Regions from separate parts of the Blastococcus sp. SYSU DS1024 genome, predicted to be linked through region 3. Evidence: riboswitches for the same ligand, from Rfam matches in the RefSeq annotation. Region 3 holds a riboswitch; each other region holds the start of a gene.
What was found. A riboswitch is a leader RNA that binds a small molecule or an ion and turns the genes downstream of it on or off. The one in region 3 is predicted to bind cyclic di-AMP.
Positions count from the first base shown of each region.

Region 1 (6,502 bases), on a different contig from region 3:
TCACCATCAAGGGCATCACCAAGCCGGTCGTGCTCGAGCTCGAGCTCAACGGCTTCGGCCCGGACGCCTACGGCGGCACGCGCGCCGGCTTCAGCGCCAAGACCGAGATCTCCCGCAAGGAGTACGGCGTCGACATCGACATGCCGATGGACGGCGGCGGCGTCGTCGTCGGCGACAAGATCAACGTCGAGCTCGAGATCGAGGCCGTGCTCCGCACCGCCTGAGAAGGAGCCCTCTGCCCCCGCGTCTCGCGAGCTTGACGCGGGACCCTGCAGAGGCGCCGTTCCAGCACGTCGCGAAGGCCCCGGACGGTTCGCCGTCCGGGGCCTTCTGCGTCGGTCGGGCGCTAGGTCGTCGCAGGGTTCAGCACCTGGAACAGGAAGTGGTCCTGCCATCGGCCCGCGATCCGCAGGTACTGCGGCGCAAGCCCATAGCGGGTGAACCCGTTGCGCTCCAGCACCCGCTGGGACGCCGCGTTGTGCACCAGCGTCCCCGCCTCGACGCGGTGCAGGCCCAGCTCGCCGAAGGCCCGGCGGAGCATGTCGCCGAGGGCCGCGGTGGCCAGGCCCCGCCCGTTGCTGGCCGCGCCCACCCAGTAGCCGACGCTGCACGACTGGAAGGCGCCGCGCACGATGTTGTTCAGCGTGATCCGGCCGACGACCCCGCCGGCCGCGTCCAGGACGACGTGCGGCAGCCCCAGCCCCAGCGCGTGCCGGTCCAGGGCCCGGCGGACCTCCTCGCGCTGGCCCTCCTCGGTGAAGTAGGACTCCTCGCGCCGCGGTTCCCACGGGGCGAGGAAGTCGCGGTCCGCGAGGACGATCCGGGTCAGTGCCGGCGCGTCGTCCATGGCCAGCAGGCGGGTCCTCGTGGTCATCCGCTCACCCTGCCCCACCCTGGCGCATCGACCCGTAGCCGTCCCCGCTGGGACACTGGTCGGCATGTCGACGCCGTCCCTGTCCCGGATCCCCGCCTCGCTCCTGGTCGCCGTCGGGCTGGCCGCAGGCTTCGGCATCGCGCAGGGCACCGGCGTCCGGGCGCTCGGCGGCGCGGTGTTCGCCGTCTGCGGCGCCGGAGCCGCCTGGATCGCCGCCCGACGGCGGGGCCCCGCCGTCACCGCGGGGCTCGCCGCCCTCTACATCGGCGCCTTCGTCCTGGCACACGTCCTCGCCCTGGGCGCCGGTTTCCCCGCCTGGTTCGCGGTGAGTCTGGTCACTGTCGCCGCCGCAGGGGCCACCTACGGGGTGGTCGACAAGCAGCGGGAGACGGTGTCCGCGCGCTGAGCACCTAGAGTGGAGGGAAGGTCGCGGCCTCGGAGGTCGTTGTCCTGCTAGCCCGCGCGCGTCCGCGCGGCGCGACCCCGAGCTGCCCGAGGTGCCCTTCCGCATGCCCACCCGCAACGACCTGCGCAACGTGGCGATCATCGCCCACGTCGACCACGGCAAGACGACCCTGGTCGACGCCCTCCTCCGCCAGGCCGGCGCCCTGGGGCGCGCCAAGGGCGAGGGTACCGACGCCGACACCACGCAGGACCGCGTGATGGACTCGATGGACCTCGAGCGCGAGCGCGGCATCACCATCCTCGCCAAGAACACCGCGATCCGCCTGGCCGACGAGGACGGCAACCCGGTGGTCGTCAACATCGTCGACACCCCCGGTCACGCCGACTTCGGGGGTGAGGTCGAGCGCGGGCTGTCGATGGTCGACGGCGTGGTCCTGCTGGTCGACGCCTCCGAGGGGCCGCTGCCGCAGACCCGGTTCGTGCTGCGCAAGGCGCTGGCCAAGGGGATGCCGGTCATCCTCGCGGTGAACAAGACCGACCGCGGTGACGCCCGCATCGCCGAGGTCGTCGACGAGTGCTACGAGCTGTTCATGGAGCTGATGGAGGACGCCGGCCTGGACGCCGACGCCCTCGAGTTCCCGATCGTCTACTGCAACGGGCGCACCGGGCAGGCGTCGCTCAACCGCCCCGAGAACGGCACCGTGCCCGACAGCCCGGACCTCGGGCCGCTGGTGAAGACGCTGCTGGACACCGTTCCGGCGCCGACCTACGACGCCGAGGAGCCGCTGCGCGCGCAGGTCACCAACCTCGACGCCTCGCCGTTCCTCGGCCGGCTCGCGCTGCTGCGCGTGCACTCCGGTGAGATGAAGCGGGGCCAGCAGGTGGCCTGGTGCAAGGTCGACGGCACCATCAAGAACGTCAAGATCACCGAGCTGCTCGTCACCGAGGGCCTCACCCGCACCCCGGCCGAGAGCGCCGGCCCCGGCGACCTGGTCGCCATCGCCGGCATCGAGGACATCATGATCGGCGACACCCTCGCCGACCCGAACGACCCGCGGCCGCTGCCGCCGCTCACCGTCGACGAGCCCTCGATCTCGATCACGATCGGCATCAACACCTCGCCGATCTCGGGCAAGTCCGGCAAGAAGCTCACCGCCCGCCTGATCAAGAACCGGCTCGACCAGGAGCTGGTCGGCAACGTCTCGGTGCGCATGCTGCCCACCGAGCGGCCCGACACCTGGGAGATGCAGGGCCGCGGCGAGCTGGCGCTGGCCATCCTCGTCGAGCAGCTGCGCCGGGAGGAGTTCGAGCTCACGGTCGGTCGCCCGACCGTGGTCACCAAGACCATCGACGGCAAGCTGCACGAGCCGGTCGAGCGGGTCACCATCGACACCCCGGGCGAGTACGTCGGCACGCTGACCCAGGCGCTCGCGGTTCGCCGGGCGCGGCTGGAGAACCTGGTGCACCACGACACCGGCTGGGCGCGGATGGAGTACATCGTCCCGTCGCGCGGCCTCATCGGGTTCCGCACCGAGTTCCTCACCGAGACGCGCGGTACCGGCGTCCTCAACCACAACCTCGAGGGCTACGAGCCGTGGCTGGGCGACATGCGCGCCCGCCCGACCGGCTCGCTCGTGGCCGACCGCCAGGGCGTGGCGACGACGTACTCGATGTTCTCGCTGCAGGAGCGCGGCCAGCTCATGGTCGAGCCGGGCACCGAGGTCTACGAGGGCATGATCGTCGGTGAGAACTCGCGTCCGGACGACATGGACGTGAACATCACCAAGGAGAAGAAGCTCACCAACATGCGCAAGTCCACCTCCGAGGAGCTGGAGCGGCTCATCCCGCCGCGGATCCTGAACCTGGAGCAGGCGCTGGAGTTCTGCGCCGAGGACGAGTGCGTCGAGGTGACGCCGGCCAGTGTCCGCATCCGCAAGGTGGTCCTGGACCAGACCGAGCGCGGCAAGGCCAAGAACCGCAAGCCCAAGCCCAGCTGATCCGCCCCCGGTGCGCAGCGAGCCCCTGTCCGGTGATCCGGGCAGGGGCTCGCTGCGTCGCGGGTGCCGTTACGGCGCCGGTGCGAAGGCCACGTGCGGGTGGTCCATGTGGTTGGCCGTGGCGGATCCACGGTCCTCCATGGCCTGCCACGCCCAACCCGTCCACGTGCCGGCGATCTGCTGGTGCCAGATGACGTACTCGACGCCGAGGCGCGCCGCGTTGTCGATGACGTACTGGGCGACCGCGTCGCCCGTGGCCCGGTCGTCGTAGACCATGAAGTCGGCGGCGAGCCCCTCCGTGGGGCTGTGGCCGGGGCGGGTCAACACCGTCGAGATGCCGAACTGCGCGGCGATCTCTCCCACGGCGGGGCGCACGTGGGGATCCCACGCGCCGTAGGCCGCCGCGTCCGGGGCCGACCGGTCCGCGGCCCGGCTGGCGCGCTCCGGCACCGCCGCCGTGCCGCCGCCGAGGGCGAGCCGCTGACCGACGCGCAGCACGTTCGGGTCGGCACCGACGACATCGAGGTTCAGGGCGTGCAACTGCTCCCAGGTGGTGCCGTGGCCGGCGGCGATACCGCCCAGCGTGTCGCCCGCCTGGACCACGTACTCGCCGACGGCGGCCGGCGCGCTCGGGACGGCGGGGGCGGCGGGGGCGGCGGGCGCGGCGCCCGATCCGCCGATGACGAGGACCTGCCCGACGCGCAGCACGTTCGGGTCGGCGCCGATGGTGGCGAGGTTGTCGGCGTGGAGGGTCTGCCACGAGGTGCCGTGGGCGGCCGCGAGCCCGCCCAGCGTGTCACCGGGGACGACCGTGTGCTCCCCGGAGTGGGCGTGGGCGGGAGCGGCGATCGCGAAGGAGGCGGCCGCCGCGGCCGCGAGGACCACGGCCGGACGTGCCACAGCTGCCGTGGCGGAGGTGCGGGTGGGGCGACCGAGTCGCGCCGTGCGGTGCTTGAGCATGGGGAAGCCTCTCGCCGCCTGCGGGGTTAGCTGTCGGGTTCGGGCGAGAGCTGCCCGGCCGCGTGCTGCGGCTTCACCCCGAGGCCGAGGGCCAGGTTCTCGTGGGTCCCCCGCGCCTGCCCGTCGTGTGCACGGTCCGGTGGCGGTGGGCAGGTTCGGCGGTCCGCCATCCGGGCCCACCCGGTGGTGGACGCCGCACGGTAGGCAGACCGCCGTCCCCGGCAGCAACTCCGCGGAGCACCTGTCCCGCGTCCCCCCGCGAGGACTGACGCCCCGTGGTGTGCTGCCGACTGTCCGTGCGCAGCCCTCCCGCCGGGCGGCAGTCCGGACGGCTGCGCGGGTATGTGCTCGGTAGGTCACGAATCGTGATGGCTGGCCGGAGCGGTCCGACGCGCCCGCCGCACCGTCGGGGGAGCCCGCCGCGCACCCGGCCTACGTTGGCGTCGGAGCCGTCTCCCGGCTCCCTGGGAACGAGGAAGGCGGCCGAACGCTCATGGCGACGATCACCCGTACGGTTCCGGCGGCCGAGGGCTTCCGGGGTGGGATCGACGTCCGGGTGAGCCTGCGCGCCGACGCCGGATCGGGCGGTTCGGCGTTCGACGGTGCGTGGTTCCCGCGGAGCCGGGACCTCGCCGTGGAGCTGCCCGAGCTGGTCGCCGCGCTGGAGCGGCGCGGTGTGCGGGTGGAGCGGTTCACCTACGCCCTCGAGGCCTGGGAGCCGGCCCCCCGCAAGCTGGAGGTGCTGGGCCGCACGGTGCGCGCCGGCGGCTTCCGCAGCATGGACCCTCAGGTCGTCTGCCTCACCTGGGCCGGGGGCAACCGCCGCGCCGACCTGCTGGTCGTCCCGCCGGAGACCGACGTCCTCACCGGCGCCCGGGCGCTGCGGCTCTGCACCCGGCGCGGCCTGCCGTCCTCGCCCCAGATGGTGCTCGCCGCGGCCCGGTCCACGCCCCTCCCGCAGGTGCCCACGCTGCCGGTGTCCCGCGCGGTGTAGCGGTCGTCCGCCGACGGCCGATCCGCTGCCGGCGAACGCCCTGGACGCGTGGGCGCCGACCGGGCTGGAGTGGTCGGCATGAGACTCCTCGTCCTCGGCGGCACCCACTTCCTCGGTCGGCACGTGGTCGGTGCCGCGCTCGGGCGGGGGCACGACGTCGCCACCTTCACCCGGGGCGTCACGGGCGCGCCGCCGGAGGGCGTGCGGGCGCTGCACGGCGACCGTGACGACCCCCGTGCGCTGCCGCGCACGCTGGGGGAGTGGGAGCCGGAGCTCGTCGTCGACACCTCCTGCCAGACCCGGGCCGCCGCCCGCAACGCCGCGGCGGCGCTCGGCGGGGTCCGCTCCTACGTCTTCGTGAGCAGCCTCAACGCCTACCGGAACTGGCCGCCGGGCCCGCTCGGCCCCGAGGACGGCGAGCGGACGGAGGGCGCCGACGACGACGACGAGTACGGAGCGATCAAGGCCTTCGCCGAGCGGGAACTCGCCGCGGCCGTCGGCGGCCGCTTCCTCACCGCCCGTGCCGGCCTGATCGTCGGCCCCTACGACCCGGTCCACCGCCTCGGCTGGTGGCTGGAGCGCATCGCGCGCGGCGGTCGGGTGGTCGTCCCGGCCGAGGGGGTCGCCCAGCCGATCGCGCTGGTCGACGCCCGCGACCTCGCCGCGTGGCTGGTGGACATGGCCGAGCAGGGCCGCACGGGTGCGGTCAACGCCACGGGGCCGGCGGGCATGACGACGCTGGGCGGCCTGCTCGACCTCTGCCGGGTCGTCACCGGGAGCGCGGCGGAGTGGGCGCCGGTGCCCGAGGCCGACCTCCTCGCCGCCGGCGTCCAGGAGTGGCTGCACCTGCCGCTGTGGCTGCGCCACGAGGTCGCCCCCACCGCCTGGGACGTCGACACCACCCGCGCCGCCGAGCTCGGGCTGGCCACGCGGGCGCTGGAGTCGACGGTCGCCGACACCTGGGAGTGGCTGCGGACGCACGAGCGGCCGGCGCCGCCGGCACACCGCCCCGCGGACCAGCCCCGACCCGGCCTCCCGGCCGAGCTGGAGGCGACGCTGCTGTCGTCGCGATGATCAGCGAACCTGATCATCGCGCGTCCTCCCTCACCTCCTGCGGTGAGGGAGGACGCTGCACGATCAGGTCACCTGATCCCGGCGCAGCCCTCAGTCGCGGGGGGCGCTGGGGCGGCCGGCGGCCACGGGCTCGTCGGCGGGAGCGGCGGCGCGGACCGGCGCCTCGCCGGGGTCGGTCGTGTCGGCGGCCACGTTCTG
Region 1 covers NZ_JBJHAA010000017.1:69,649-76,150, forward strand. The annotation lists gene ACI79S_RS15475 (YceI family protein) at 1-224, shown strand, start outside; gene ACI79S_RS15480 (GNAT family N-acetyltransferase) at 347-874, opposite strand; gene ACI79S_RS15485 (hypothetical protein) at 939-1,280, shown strand; gene typA (translational GTPase TypA) at 1,384-3,276, shown strand; gene ACI79S_RS15495 (LysM peptidoglycan-binding domain-containing protein) at 3,346-4,176, opposite strand; cyclic di-AMP (ydaO/yuaA leader) riboswitch at 4,257-4,350, opposite strand; gene ACI79S_RS15500 (DUF5994 family protein) at 4,730-5,230, shown strand; gene ACI79S_RS15505 (NAD-dependent epimerase/dehydratase family protein) at 5,309-6,304, shown strand; gene ACI79S_RS15510 (sulfite exporter TauE/SafE family protein) at 6,395-6,502, opposite strand, start outside.
Region 1: another riboswitch for cyclic di-AMP. It lies ahead of ACI79S_RS15495 (LysM peptidoglycan-binding domain-containing protein); the one in region 3 lies ahead of ACI79S_RS14410 (C40 family peptidase).

Region 2 (6,502 bases), on a different contig from region 3:
TCCCGGCCGCACCGGGTAGTCGCGATCCGTGCCACGAGAGATGGACCCCCGGGACCCGGACACCCTGTACGCCGAGGGGCCGGTGGCCCCCGAGCCCCCCGAGGACGACGTCCCCGACACCTCTCCCCTGCGCGACTCCGGCGGCACCGGTCCCGGGCCGGACGACCTCGACCGGCTGCTCTGACGGCCGGCTGCCCGGTCGGTGCCGGGCGACGCCGGGTCAGATGCGGGCGGCGGGCGCCACCTCGTCGTCGTCCCGCTCCGGCGCGTCGTCGTCCTCCTCCGGAGCGTCGGTCTGCTCACCGGCGTCGTCGTCGTCCTCCGGGGCGGCGGTCTGCTCACCGGCGTCCTCGTCGTCCTCCTCCGGGGCGGCGGTCTGCTCACCGTCGTCGCCGTCGTCCTCCGGCGGAGTGGTCGGCTCGGTCGTGCCGCCGTCACCCTCCGGCGGAGTGGTCGGCTCGGTCGTGCCGCCGTCACCCTCCGGCGGGCTGGTCGGCTCGGTCGTGCCGCCGTCACCCTCCGGCGGGCTGGTCGGCTCGGTCGTGCCGCCGTCACCCTCCGGCGGGCTGGTCGGCTCGGTCGTGCCGCCGCCACCCTCGGGCGGTGTGCTCGGCCCGGCGATGACCTCTCCGTTCCGCGGCGGGGTGCTCGGCTCGGGGGCGTCCCCGCCTGGTGACGTCGCGCCCCTCGCCGGACCCGTGCTCTCCTCTGCCGGGCCGCGGGATGCCGGGGCGCTCCGCACCGGTTCCTCGGCGACCGTCACCTCCGGGGCGGGCGCCACGGGCTCGGGGCGCCCCACCGGGATGGCGCCCCCACCGGTCGACGGCGGCAGCTCCGGCTCCGTCACACCTGGCCGGACCGCGACGCCGAGACGCACCTGGTCACCGGGGAGCAGCATGCCGGCGGCCGGCTCGAGGCGGGTCACCGTCCCCGGGGCCTGCTCCGCCGTCACGTCCTCCTCCTGCCGCACCGTCAGCCCCAGCGCGCCGAGCTCCGCGGCCACCTCGGCGGCCGGGCGGCCGAGGTACTCCTCGACGGCCAGCACGACACCCGCGGCTGCCGACGGGGTCGAGACGGCGCCGGCGGACCGGCCGGCGCCCGCGTCCGGATCCGGGATGACCCACAGGGCGCCGCCCCCGAGCAGGAGGAACGCCGCCAGCGGCGTCGCGACGGCCAGGGCCGGGCGACGGCCGGCCCGCCCCGGCGCCGCCCGGGTGCCCCGGGACGACGGGCGCGCCGCCCGCACCGGGCGCGTGACCAGCGGCCTTCGACGCGGCGCCGTCCCCGCCGGTCGGAGGATCGCCTCCTCGACGGCCGACAGGAAGGCGCCGCCGTCCCGCGGGCGCTGCGCCGGGTCCTTGACCAGGGCGGCGTCGATCAGGGCGCGCACGCCGGACGGCAGCGCGGCGGGGAGAGGTTCGGGGTGCTCCTGCACCTGTTTGAGCGCGACCGTGACCGGGTTGTCGCCGTCGAAGGCCGCGTGGCCGGTCAGGGACTCGTAGCCGACCAGGCCGAGGGCGTAGACGTCGCTGGCAGGGCTGACGTGCTCACCCCGCGCCTGCTCGGGCGACATGTACTGAGCGGTGCCGACGACCTGCCCGGTGCCCGTGATCGGCGCGCTCCCCGCCGACCACGAGATCCCGAAGTCGGTCAGCTTCACCGTGCCGTCCGGGCCGAGCAGGATGTTGGCCGGCTTGACGTCACGGTGGACCACGCCGGCGCGATGGGCCTCGGCCAGCCCGGCCGCCGCCTGCCGCAGCAGCGAGAGCGCGGCGGCGGTGTCCAGCGACCCCACCTCGGCCAGCCGGGCCGACAGCGGGGGGCCCTCCACGAGCTCCATCACCAGGTAGGCGAGCCGCTCGCCGGTGTCCTCGGCGGTGGTCTCCCCGTAGTCGAGGACCGCGGCGATGTTGGGGTGGCTCAGCGCCGCCGCGTGCCGGGCCTCGGAGCGGAAGCGGGCCACGAACACCGGGTCGTCGGCGTACTCGCTGCGCAGCACCTTGACCGCCACGGACCGGTGGAGCTGCAGGTCGCGCGCCCGCCACACCTCGCCCATCCCGCCGACGGCGATGAGTTCCTGCAGCTGGTAGCGGCCGTCCAGGCACCGTCGACTGGTTCCGGCCGTCGTCACTCCCGAATCCCCTCGTGTCGGTGCCGCGTGGTCGCGCCCGCGCGTCCCGTGCTCGTGCGTCCTCCCGGTGTGCCCGTCCGGAGGCCCGCTGAACCCCGATGGAGCCCACGAGGTGGAACCCGGTGGGTGCCACCGGGCGCCGGCGGTGCCGGTCACGCTCCCCCTGCGGGGCTCTCGTACCGTGCGTGCCGGCCGGCCGCAGGGGCTCGCCGCACCGATCGACAGGAGCACCCATGAGCACCGGCGTCGTCCTCATCACCGGCGCGAGTTCCGGCCTCGGCGAGGAGATGGCCCGGCAGTTCGCCGCCCGCGGCCACGACCTGGCGCTCTGCGCCCGGCGCACCGATCGGCTGGACGCCCTCGCCGCGGAGATCCGGTCGGCCACCGGCCGGCGGGTGGAGACCGCGGCGCTCGACGTCACCGACGCCGACGCCGTGCCCAGGGTCTTCGCCGCGTTCGCCGCGGCGTTCGGGGCGATCGACCGGGTGGTGGTGAACGCCGGCCTGGGCAAGGGCGCCCCCCTGGGCACCGGACGGGCCGACGCCAACCGCGAGACCGCGATGACGAACTTCGTCGGCGCGCTGGCGCAGTCGGAGGCGGCGCTGGAGATCTTCCGCCGCCAGGGCCGCGGTCACCTCGTGCTGATCTCCTCGATGTCGGCGCTGCGCGGCATGCGCCGGTCGATGACCACCTACGCCGCCACCAAGGCCGGGGTCGCGTCCCTCGCCGAGGGGCTGCGGGCGGAGCGGGTCCCCGGCCTGGACGTGTCGGTGATCTACCCGGGCTACATCCGGTCGGAGATGAACCAGCACGTGCAGCAGCGGACCCGGTTCATGGTGGACACCCCGACCGGCGTCCGCGCCATGGTGGCCGCCATCGAGGCCCGGCGGACCACGGCCTACGTGCCCGCGTGGCCCTGGGTGCCGCTCGGGCTGGCCATGCGGGTGCTGCCGCTGTCCGTGGTCCGCCGGCTCACCTAGGAACCGCCGCGGGACGGCGTGGTCAGTTGTAGTTCACGTGCACGTGGTCGAAGTGGTTGGCCGTCGCGCTGCCCCGGTTCTCCATGGCCTGCCACGACCCGCCCGCGGACGAGAGCATCCGCTGCTGCCAGATCAGGTAGTCCACGCCCAGCTCGGCCCAGTGGGCGCGGTGGTAGGCGACGATCGCGTCCCCGAGGGCGGCGTCGGACATCACCATGTAGTCCAGCGCGAGGCCCGAGGGGTGCCCGCCCGGGTCGGCGGCGCTGGCCCGGGTGCCGCCGAGGGTGATCCCCGCGGCGCCGGGGACGTTGCTGATCACGGCGTCCGCCGCGGTCTGGACCTGCGGCTTGACGCTGCCGGCGGTGTTGGAGATCCGGGCGACCGCCGTCGCCGCCACGGAGGCGGCGGCGGTCGCGGCGGCCCGGGCCTGCTGCTGCGTGGGCGTCGCCGCGGCGGGCGCTGCGGCCGCCTGCTCCGCGGCCGCGGCCTCCTCCGCCGCCTTCGCCTCGGCCGCCTCGGCCTCGGCGCGGGCGGCGGCCTCCGCCTCGGCCTGCTGCCGGTCGAGCTCGGCCTGGTCGGCCGCGGCCTGGGCCTCCTGGGCCGCGATCTGCTCGGCCTCGCGGCTGCTGCGGCTGGCCGCCAGGTCCTGCAACGGGGCGAGGTCCTCGGCGACGTCGACCGGCCCGGAACGCGAGGTCAGCCCCAGCTCCTGGGCGACGCTCACCGACTGCGGGGTGCCGGCCTCGGCCTGGGCGCCCGGGTCCACGCCGACGAGGGTGTTGACCAGGAGGGCGCCGGCGGCGGCCACCCCGAGGTAGAGCGCGGGACGGCGGAGGCCCGAGGGCGGGCGACGGCGGAGGGCGAGCGGGCCACGACGGCCCGAGGTGGTGGTGCGGGGATCCATGGGTGCGGGTGCTCCGGGGGTGCGGCGGGGTCGGCCGGGCGAGGCGGACCGCGAGGGATGCGGGCTGCGGACCGGCGCCGGGTCGCGGGGCCACCGGGCACCGGCGGCTCGGCCGGTGCGGTTCATCGGTGGCGGTGGGCGACCGGCGGGACGCCGGGTGCGCGTGCGGTCAGGTCCGGGGACGCCCCTGGAGGCGGCGGTGCCGGCGGGCGCGTGGTGGTGCGGCAGTGCAGGGGCGCGCCATGCGGCGGCTCTCCGTTTCTTCCGTCGTGCCGCCTACCGGGTTAGCTGACGGATTCGGGCTCAGAAGTTGCCCTACCCGCACCAGGACGTGCCCGGCGCGCGATTCACCCCAGAACTTCGGTGGGTCCCCGGCTCACCCCGAAGGGCAACTCGGCGGCGCCCGGCAGACCTCCCCGGATGGGGAGAGAACGATCGGTCGGGCTCCGCCACGGTAACCGTCGTTATGCAGTCGTGACAATGCGGAAGCGGCCACTTCCGCAGATCGTGACGCGTGTCGCGGCAGCTCGCCGGCCCCTTCGGTGGTGTAGGGCGGGCCGTTCAGCCCGCGTCGGCCCAGGACCGGACGACGGCGACGTCGAGCGGGAAGTCCACCGGGAAGGCGCCGAACAGCAGCCGCCCGGCCGTGGTGGCCGCGGCGCGCACCGCCTCGGCCACGGCGTCGGCCAGGTGCTCGGGGGTGTGCACGACGACCTCGTCGTGCAGGAAGAAGGCCAGGTGCGCCCGGGTCTCCAGCGGCCCGTCGCCGCCCAGCCGCCAGAGCCGGTTGCGGAGGTCGGCCAGCCAGCACATCGCCCACTCCGCTCCGGTGCCCTGGACGACGAAGTTGCGGGTGAACCGGCCCCAGGCGCGGCGGGCGCGGTCGCGGTCCTCCCGGGACCCGGCCTGATCCGCGGCCTCGCCGAGCCCGTCCGCCCGCTGCGCCCACGCCCCGGTGGGCGACGGCGACCCCCGGCCCAGCAGGGTGTGCACCACCTCGCCGCGCTCGCCGGCCCGGGCGGACTCCTCGACCAGGCCGATGGCGCGCGGGTAGCGGCGGGCGAGCCGGGGCATCATGCGACCGCTCTCCCCGCGCGTGCCGCCGTACATGGCGCCGAGGATGCCCAGCTTCGCCTCCGTCCGGGTCGCCACTGCACCACCGGCGACCATGCCCGCGTAGAGGTCCGAGGCCCGCGCCGCCTCGGCCATCGCGGTGTCCGCGCTCATCCCGGCGAGCACCCGGGGCTCCAGCTGGGCCACGTCGGCGACGACGAACCGCCAGCCGTCGTCCGCGACCGCCGCGGGGCGGATGAGCGTGGGCACCGAGAGCGCACCCCCGCCGTGGGACGCCCACCGACCCGTGACCACCCCGCCCGGCAGGAAGGCCGAGCGGAACCGCCCCGCCTGCACCCAGGTCTCCAGCCAGCTCCAGCCGTTCGCCGTGAGCAGCCGCATCAGCTTCTTGTACTCGAGCAGCGGGGGGACGCACGGGTGGTCGAGCTGCTCGAGGGTCCACGAGCGGGTGTCGGCCACCGGGAGACCGGCCTGCTGGAGGGCCCGCAGCAGCTCGGCCGGCGAATCGGGGTTGAGCGACGGGGTGCCCAGCGCCGCGCGGATCTCGCCCAGCAGCCGCTCGAGCACCGCGGGGCGCCCACCGCTTCCCGGGCGCGGGCCGAGCAGGTCGGTGAGCAGGCGCTCGTGCACGTCCGCCCGCCACGGCAGGCCGGTGTGCGTCATCTCGGCGGCCACCAGGGCGCCGGCGGACTCCGCCGCGAGCAGCAGCGCGAGCCGGTCGCCGTGCGGGGAGGCGGCCAGGGCCGCCTGCTGGCGCCGCTGCTCGGCCACCGGGTCGAGCAGGTCGGCCGGGTCGGCCAGCGGGAAGAGGGCGGACTCCGGCGGCGGGCCGGGCTGCAGCGCGTCCCACCCGTGGGTGTCGTCCCCCGTGAGCAGCTCCTGGGCCGCGAACGGGGACCGTCGCAGGATCGCGTGCCCGAGCCGCAGGTCGGTGCAGCGCTCGACGCGGACCCCCGCCGCCAGCAGCGCGGGGTACCAGCGGGTGGTGTCGTCCCACACCCAGCGGACGGGTGCGGCAGCGGCCTCCCGCTGCGCCACGACGGCGGGCAGTCCCCCGGCCGGGACGCGAGTGACCGACCCCGTCGACCCGTCGTCGGCGAGCTCGGTGATCTCCACCGCGGACTCCCGGCGGCGGAGCAGGACCCGCTGCACGTGCGGTCGGCCCTACCGGGCGGACGGGCCGCCCCGGCCGAGCAACCGGTGCAGGCAGCGCGCCGGGGCACCGAGGACGGCCCGGGCCACGTGCACGCCCAGCCGCAGCAGGTCGGCGTAGTCGGGCGGGCGGACGGTGGCACCCGCCCCGGCCCGGCCGGGTGACGGCCGGTCGGCGGCCGGCCCCCGGGCCTCGTCGACCGGCGGGGCCGGCGCCTGGGCCTCGGTGAGGAGCAGGTCGACCGCCGACCGGCGTCGCGG
Region 2 covers NZ_JBJHAA010000005.1:41,855-48,356, reverse strand. The annotation lists gene ACI79S_RS06395 (hypothetical protein) at 29-184, shown strand; gene ACI79S_RS06390 (protein kinase domain-containing protein) at 221-2,131, opposite strand; gene ACI79S_RS06385 (SDR family oxidoreductase) at 2,365-3,111, shown strand; gene ACI79S_RS06380 (hypothetical protein) at 3,134-4,015, opposite strand; cyclic di-AMP (ydaO/yuaA leader) riboswitch at 4,273-4,424, opposite strand; gene ACI79S_RS06375 (bifunctional 3'-5' exonuclease/DNA polymerase) at 4,577-6,241, opposite strand; gene ACI79S_RS06370 (DNA-directed RNA polymerase subunit alpha C-terminal domain-containing protein) at 6,254-6,502, opposite strand, start outside.
Region 2: another riboswitch for cyclic di-AMP. It lies ahead of ACI79S_RS06380 (hypothetical protein); the one in region 3 lies ahead of ACI79S_RS14410 (C40 family peptidase).

Region 3 (6,502 bases):
AGCGACCGCCCGTCGGCGAACGGGTCCTGCGCGTCCCGCCCGGAGTCCACCCGCGCCAGGAACTCGCTGTAGGCGCCGGTGCCGGGTGCGGGGCAGGCCAGGGTCCCGGTCAGCTGCACCAACCGGGTGCCGGGCTTCTCCAGCCAGCGGAGGACGAGTTCGGTCTCGTCGACCGACGTCGGGTCGTCCGCGCCCGGGACGGTCTCCGCGGTCGCGAGCAGGCCCGGCAGCACGCTCCGGACGGTGGTGCCACGCGGGGCGTTCCCGGCTGCGGCGAGGCGCCCCAGCCGGACGACGGACAGCTGCCACCCGCCCTGGCCGTCGGGGCGGGCCAGCACCAGCTCGGGCACGGCGGCCAGCGACTCGAGCCGTTGCCGACGGCGGAGGGCCCGGACCAGCACGGCGACCCGGTCGCGCAGCACGGCGGCGTCCTCGTAGCGCTCCTCGGCGGCCAGCCGCTCCACCCGGTCCAGCAGCGGGGCGAGCAGGGGACGGGGGTCGTGGCCCACCGCGGCGGCGAAGACCGCCGCCACGCCGGCGTACTCGGGAACCGACTGCGCGCCGGTGCAGGGGGCGCCGCACCGCCCCATGTCGGCCAGCGCGCAGGCGTTGACCGGCGTGCGGGGGGAGAGCCGGGCGGTGCACTGCCGCAGCGGCAGCACCTCGTGGACGGCGGCCACGGCGGCGTCCGCGGCGCGGCGGTCGGGGAACGGCCCGAGGAACACGCCGGCGTCGGGGCGGACCCGGCGCACCACCGACAGCCGGGGGAAGGGCTCCTCGGTGAGCCGGACCCACAGCGCCCGCTCGGGGAAGCGGGACCGGCGGTTGTAGCGCGGCTTGTGCCGGGCGATGAGCCGCAGTTCGCGGACCGCCGCCTCGAGCGCGTGCGCGCACGGGATCGGCTCCACCCGCTGGGCGAGCCCGACCATCTCCGTGATGCGGCTGCGCTGCTCGCCCGAGGTGAAGTAGCTGCGGACCCGGCTGCGGAGATCGTTGGAGGTGCCCACGTAGAGCGGTTCGTCCCCGGGGCCGCGGAACAGGTAGACGCCGGGACCGCTGGGCACCCCGTCGGCCAGGTGCCGCTTCCGCCGTCGCTCCGGATCCACCTGCCGGGTCAGCCCGGTCAGCTCCTCGAGAGTGGTGACGCCGAGGGGGCCGAGCCGCTCGAAGAGGCCGTGCAGCACGTCCACCGTGGCCCGCGCGTCGTCCAGGGCCCGGTGCGTGGGCGAGGTCGTGGCGGAGAAGTACGGGGCAAGAGTGGCGAGCTTGCAGTTGGGCACCTCGTCCCGGCTGAGCAGCCGCCGGGCGAGCACGGCGGTGTCGACGGACGCCACCGTGGGCCACACCAGGCCGTTCTCGACGCACGCCGCCTTGAGGAACCCGAGGTCGAACGGGGCGTTGTGGGCGACGAGGACGGCGCCGCGGGCGAACTCGAGGAAGGTCGGGAGCACGGCGCCGATCCGCGGGGCCGTGGCGACCATCGTCGAGGTGATCCCGGTCAGCACGCTGATGTAGGGCGGGATCTCGTGGCCGGGGTCGACGAGGGTCTGGAACTCGCCGAGCACCTGCCCGCCGCGGACGCGCACGGCCCCGATCTCGGTGATGGCGCTGTCCTTCGGGGACCCGCCGGTGGTCTCCAGGTCCACGACGACGAACGTCACCTGCGCCAGCGGTGTCCCGACCTCCTCGATGGAGACCTGCTGGGGGTGCAGCGGTGCGGGGGAGGGTGCCACGGAGCGGACGCTAGGTCGGGGGGGTGACACTCCCGGGGACGCGCGCCGGGGCCGGTCGCGCACCGGCCTCCCCTGACCGGGGGGTCCGGGGCTGCCTGCACCGGGCGGAACCTGGCGTTCCGGCCCCGATCGGGACACCATGCCTGCCAGTGGCCATCGCGTCCGGTGCGACCGGCCCGCACGCAGAGGTGGTCGGTGATGCCCGCGCGCTCCAGGTGGCGCCCGCCCGCCCGGGCCCGGCGATGCGCGGTGGCCGCGGCGCTGGCGGCGTGCCTGGCGGTGCTGCTGCCCGCCGGGCCGGTGGCCGCCGCGCCCAGCGACCAGCCGGGTGGCACCTCCGGCGTGCTGGACAGCCGCGACCTGGACCGGCTGCAACGGCGGGCCGCCGAGGTGCAGGAGGACCTCCGGGCGCGCCAGGGGCAGGTCGTCGCCGCGCGCGAGGCGCTGGCCGAGGCGCAGCGGTCGGTGGACGAGGCGAGGGCGGTGCTCGAGGACGCCCGGGGCGTGCTGGCCGGGCACCAGCGCGAGGTCGCCGGTTACGCCGCTGCGGTCTACCGGGACGGTGGCGCCCTCACCCCCCTGACGCTCCTGCTCACCGGTGGCGACCCGGGGGAGGTCCTCGCCGGCATGGGCTTCCTCGACGCCGTCGACGCGCACCTCGCCCACCTCATCGGCGTCGCGGAGAGCCACCGGCGCAGCGCCCTGGACCAGCAGCAGCGCGCCCAGGCCGCGCTCGGCGTGGCCCAGGAGCGGGCGGACGAGGTGGCCGCGCGGGTGGCCGCGCTGGAGGCGGCCGCCGATGCGGTGACCACGGAGCTCCACGACACGCTGGCCGTCGTCGACCGGCAGCTGGCGGCGCTCCAGGGGGAGCAGGTGTCGGTGAACGAGCAGACGGCGGCCAGCTGGCGGGCCTACGTCGACCAGCTCCGGACCGCCGGCCTCGGCGACGTGCCCGCCGCCGCGCTGCGGGAACCCGAGCGCAGCCTCCCCGACCGCCTCGCTCCGGTGGCCGCAGCCGCGGGTGGCGCGCAGCGCGGGGTGGCCCAGCTGCCCGGGCGGCCGAGCTCGCTCCTGGTCCTGCCCGCCGAGACCCTGACCGCCGTCAGCGGCGCGATGGAGGCCCTGGGGCAGCCGTACGCGCCCGGGACGGCGGGGCCGGAGTCCTGGGACTGCGGGTCACTGGTCCAGGTGGCCTACGGCCGGGCCGGTGTCCAGCTGCCCGCGACGCAGGAGGAGCTGTTCGCGAGCGCCGTATCCGTGGCCCCCGCCGACGTCCTCCCCGGTGACCTGGTCTTCCTGGGCTCGCCGGAGGCGGGCCTCGGGCACGTGGGCATCGCCCTGGACCCGCGGACCATGCTGACCGCCGACGCCCGGGCCGGCGCGGTCGTGGTGCGGACGCTGCCGGGCGACCAGGTGCTGGCGATCGGCCGCCCGGTCCTCGGCCAGCGGCCCCCCGTCGCCGTCCCGGCGCCGGCCGCGGGGACGCTGCGGACCGAGTGCGGCAACACCGTCTACCCACCCAGCTACGACGGCGCCCGCGCGTGGGGCGGCTACCCGAACGGCCTCATCCCGCCCAGCGCGATGTGCCCGCTCGGCGTCGGCGGGCACGCGCTGCGCTGCGATGCGGCCGCCGCCTACCGGGCCATGTCGGCGGCCTACGCGACCGCCTTCGGGAGCCCGCTGTGCCTCACCGACTCCTACCGGACCTACGCCGGCCAGGTGCGGCTGTACGGGGAGAAGCCGGCCCTGGCCGCGGTGCCCGGCACCAGCAACCACGGCTGGGGCCTGGCGGTGGACCTGTGCGGCGGCGTCCAGACGTTCGGCACCCGGCAGTACGCCTGGATGGTGGCCAACGCCGGGCGCTTCGGCTTCCTGCACCCCACGTGGGCCGACCCGGGCAACGGGCGCGAGGAGCCGTGGCACTGGGAGTACGCGGGCAGCTGACCCGGCGCGGGCCGACGGTGGCCCGGCGGAAATGTCGGTGGCCCTTCCTACCGTGCGCAGCAACTCACGGAGGAGAAGAAGCGATGCTCATCGATTGCGACACCTGCACCGCCCGGGGGACCGGTTGCGCCGACTGCGTCGTGACCGTGCTGCTGGGGGCCCCGCCCGGGTGGCAGGGGGTCGACCCGGTCGTCGTGCCGATGACCGGGCGGCCGCGTGGCGGGCCGGCCACGGCCGCCGAGGACGTCGTCGTCCCGCCGCCGGGCGTGGTGGTGGAGTTCGACGAGGTGGAACGCCGCGCCGTGCGCGCGCTGGCCGAGGGCGGCCTGGTTCCCCCGCTGCGGCATCCCGACGGGCACGGCGGGGAGCGGTCGGGACGGCGTACCGGTTGATCCCCGCCCGCCCGTGGCGAGGGACGGGTGTACACCCGATCGGGTGAATGCCCAGGTAGACGCGCCATCGCGGGGCACGTGGCCGTCGCACACGTCTCACCTGTTCCCGTTTGTCACAGGCGCATCACGGTCGTAGGGTTCCCTCCGTTCGGCCGGGTGGTCGTCATCCATCGATGGATGGCCTCGACCGGACACCGCCTAATCACCGCGTGGCGTGCACCACTGGCGCCCGAGGTGTACCGGGGACCCACCGCACTCTGGGGTGAGTTCTCCCGCCGTCGGCTCGCCGGTGCGCGGGGGATAGGGCCAGTCTTCCCAGCCCGAACCCGTCAGCTAACTCGGTCGGCGGTTGCAGCGGAAGAAACGGAGAGCCGCCGCACGTGGCGACCCCTCACGCACTACTGACGCACGCCCCCGAACAACTCCACACCGCCGGCCGGTGCAGCTCTGCCAGCGCCCGCCGCTTCGGACCGCTCCGTTCGGGGCTCCTGGTCAGCGCCGTCGCGGCCCTGACCGTCACCGTCCTCCCGGGTACCGCGTCGGCGGTTCCCGGCACCGCCGACGAGGTCGCCGCCCAGGTGGCCGAGGCCAGCCACGAGCTGGAGGTCGTCTCCGAGCAGCTCAACGAGGCGCGCGTCGTCCTCGAGGGCCACCAGCGCGACGCGCAGGCCGCGAGCGAGGCGGTCGCGGAGGCGGAGGCCCGGCTCGGTTCCCTCGACGGGCACATGCGCCGGCTGGCCCGCAGCGTCTACACGGGCAGCGGCATGTCGCAGCTCGACGTCCTGCTGACCAGCAACTCGGCCGACCAGCTGGTCGACCAGCTGGGCACCCTCGACGTCATCGCCGGGCACACCAGCGAGGTGCTCACCGAGGTGTCGCGGGCGGCCGAGGACGCGGAGCAGGCCCGCGACGCCGCCGAGAAGGCCGCGGCGGACGCCCGGCGGGCGGTGGAGCGGATCGCCGGCCAGCAGGAGGAGCTCGAGGCGAAGATCGCCGACTACCAGCGCCGGTACGAGGCGCTCACCGCGCCGCAGCAGGCGCAGGTGGCACAGGCCCACGGTGGCGCCGGTCTCCCGGCGCCCACCGGCAGCGTCATCGCGCCGAGCACGGCCGCCCAGGTGGCGGTGAACACCGCGCTCGCCCAGCTCGGCGACCCGTACGTGTGGGGTGCCGGCGGGCCGAACGCCTTCGACTGCTCGGGGCTGACGTCGTACGCCTACGCCGCGGCCGGGGTGACGCTCCCGCACTCCAGCCGGTCGCAGAGCCAGATGGGTAGGCCCGTCTCCCGCGGCGAGCTGCAGCCGGGCGACCTGCTGTTCTTCTACAGCCCGGTGAGCCACGTGGGCATGTACATCGGCAACGGCCAGATGGTGCACGCCTCCACGTCCGGCCAGCCGGTGAAGGTGGCGAGCGTGGACTCGATGGGGAGCTACAACAGCGCCCGTCGCATCGCCGGCTGACAGCTCCGGGAGCATCGCAGCGAGGGACGAGCGAGGAGCGGACCGGGGCGCGGAGGCCGGCTGGTGACATCGCCGGCTGACAGCTCCGGGAGCATCGCAGCGAGGGACGAGCGAGGAGCGGACCGGGGCGCGGAGGCCGGCTGGTGACATCGCCGGCTGACGGTTCCAGGCTGGTGACCGAGGGCCGGTGATCCCGACAGGGATCGCCGGCCCTCGGCGGTCCTGGGCGGTCCGGTGACCGAGGGCGCCGTCCGACGACCTCGGGCAGGCCCGGGGGAGCGTCCTGGCGCGATCTTCGCGTGCGCCCGGAGCCCCCTGGTCGAGCAGCAGGATGCCGACGAGGGCGGCCAGCACCGGATGGGTGCTCGTGAAGACGCCGAGGAAGCGCGGGGGCACGAACCGCAGGGTGGTGCGGTCGGCGGCGCAGGGGACGACCGACGACAGCCCCCCGGCGGCGACGGCACAAGTGGTCGCTGGAGGGGCCGGGGAGGACCAGGCCGGATTCGCACGTCGCGGTCGTCGACGCGGGGCCTTCACCGGCGCCGCTGACCTGCTGGGCACCTCCCAGGCGTCGGTGTCGCGCGCGGTGGCCGGGTTCGAACGGGAGCCCGGTGCCCGCGTGCCGCGGCCCGGGGGAGGAGCGGAGCCGGCGGGGAGGGCGCGGGGAGCCGCCCGCCTAGGATCGGCGGGGTGAGCGTTCGCCGGGCCGCCCTGGTGGCCGCGGCCCTGCTCGGGATCGCCGTCGTCGTCGTCATCGTCGTCCGCACCCCGTGGGACGTGCTGCCCGAGCCGCCCGGAGGACGCACCGAGCCCGACCCCACCGCGGGCCTGGATCCCGCGACGATCGAGCGCGCGGAGGCCTTCGCCGCCGCCCTGCGGCCCGCGTCGCTGCTCTCCCTGGTCCTCGGGCTGGCGGTCTCGGCGGTGCTCGGGCTCACCCCGCTGGGGGCCCGCCTGATGCGTGCGGTGGGGG
Region 3 covers NZ_JBJHAA010000015.1:58,418-64,919, reverse strand. The annotation lists gene ACI79S_RS14425 (DEDD exonuclease domain-containing protein) at 1-1,733, opposite strand, end outside; gene ACI79S_RS14420 (D-alanyl-D-alanine carboxypeptidase family protein) at 1,932-3,677, shown strand; gene ACI79S_RS14415 (hypothetical protein) at 3,761-4,069, shown strand; cyclic di-AMP (ydaO/yuaA leader) riboswitch at 4,255-4,432, shown strand; gene ACI79S_RS14410 (C40 family peptidase) at 4,450-5,529, shown strand; gene ACI79S_RS14405 (M48 family metallopeptidase) at 6,220-6,502, shown strand, end outside.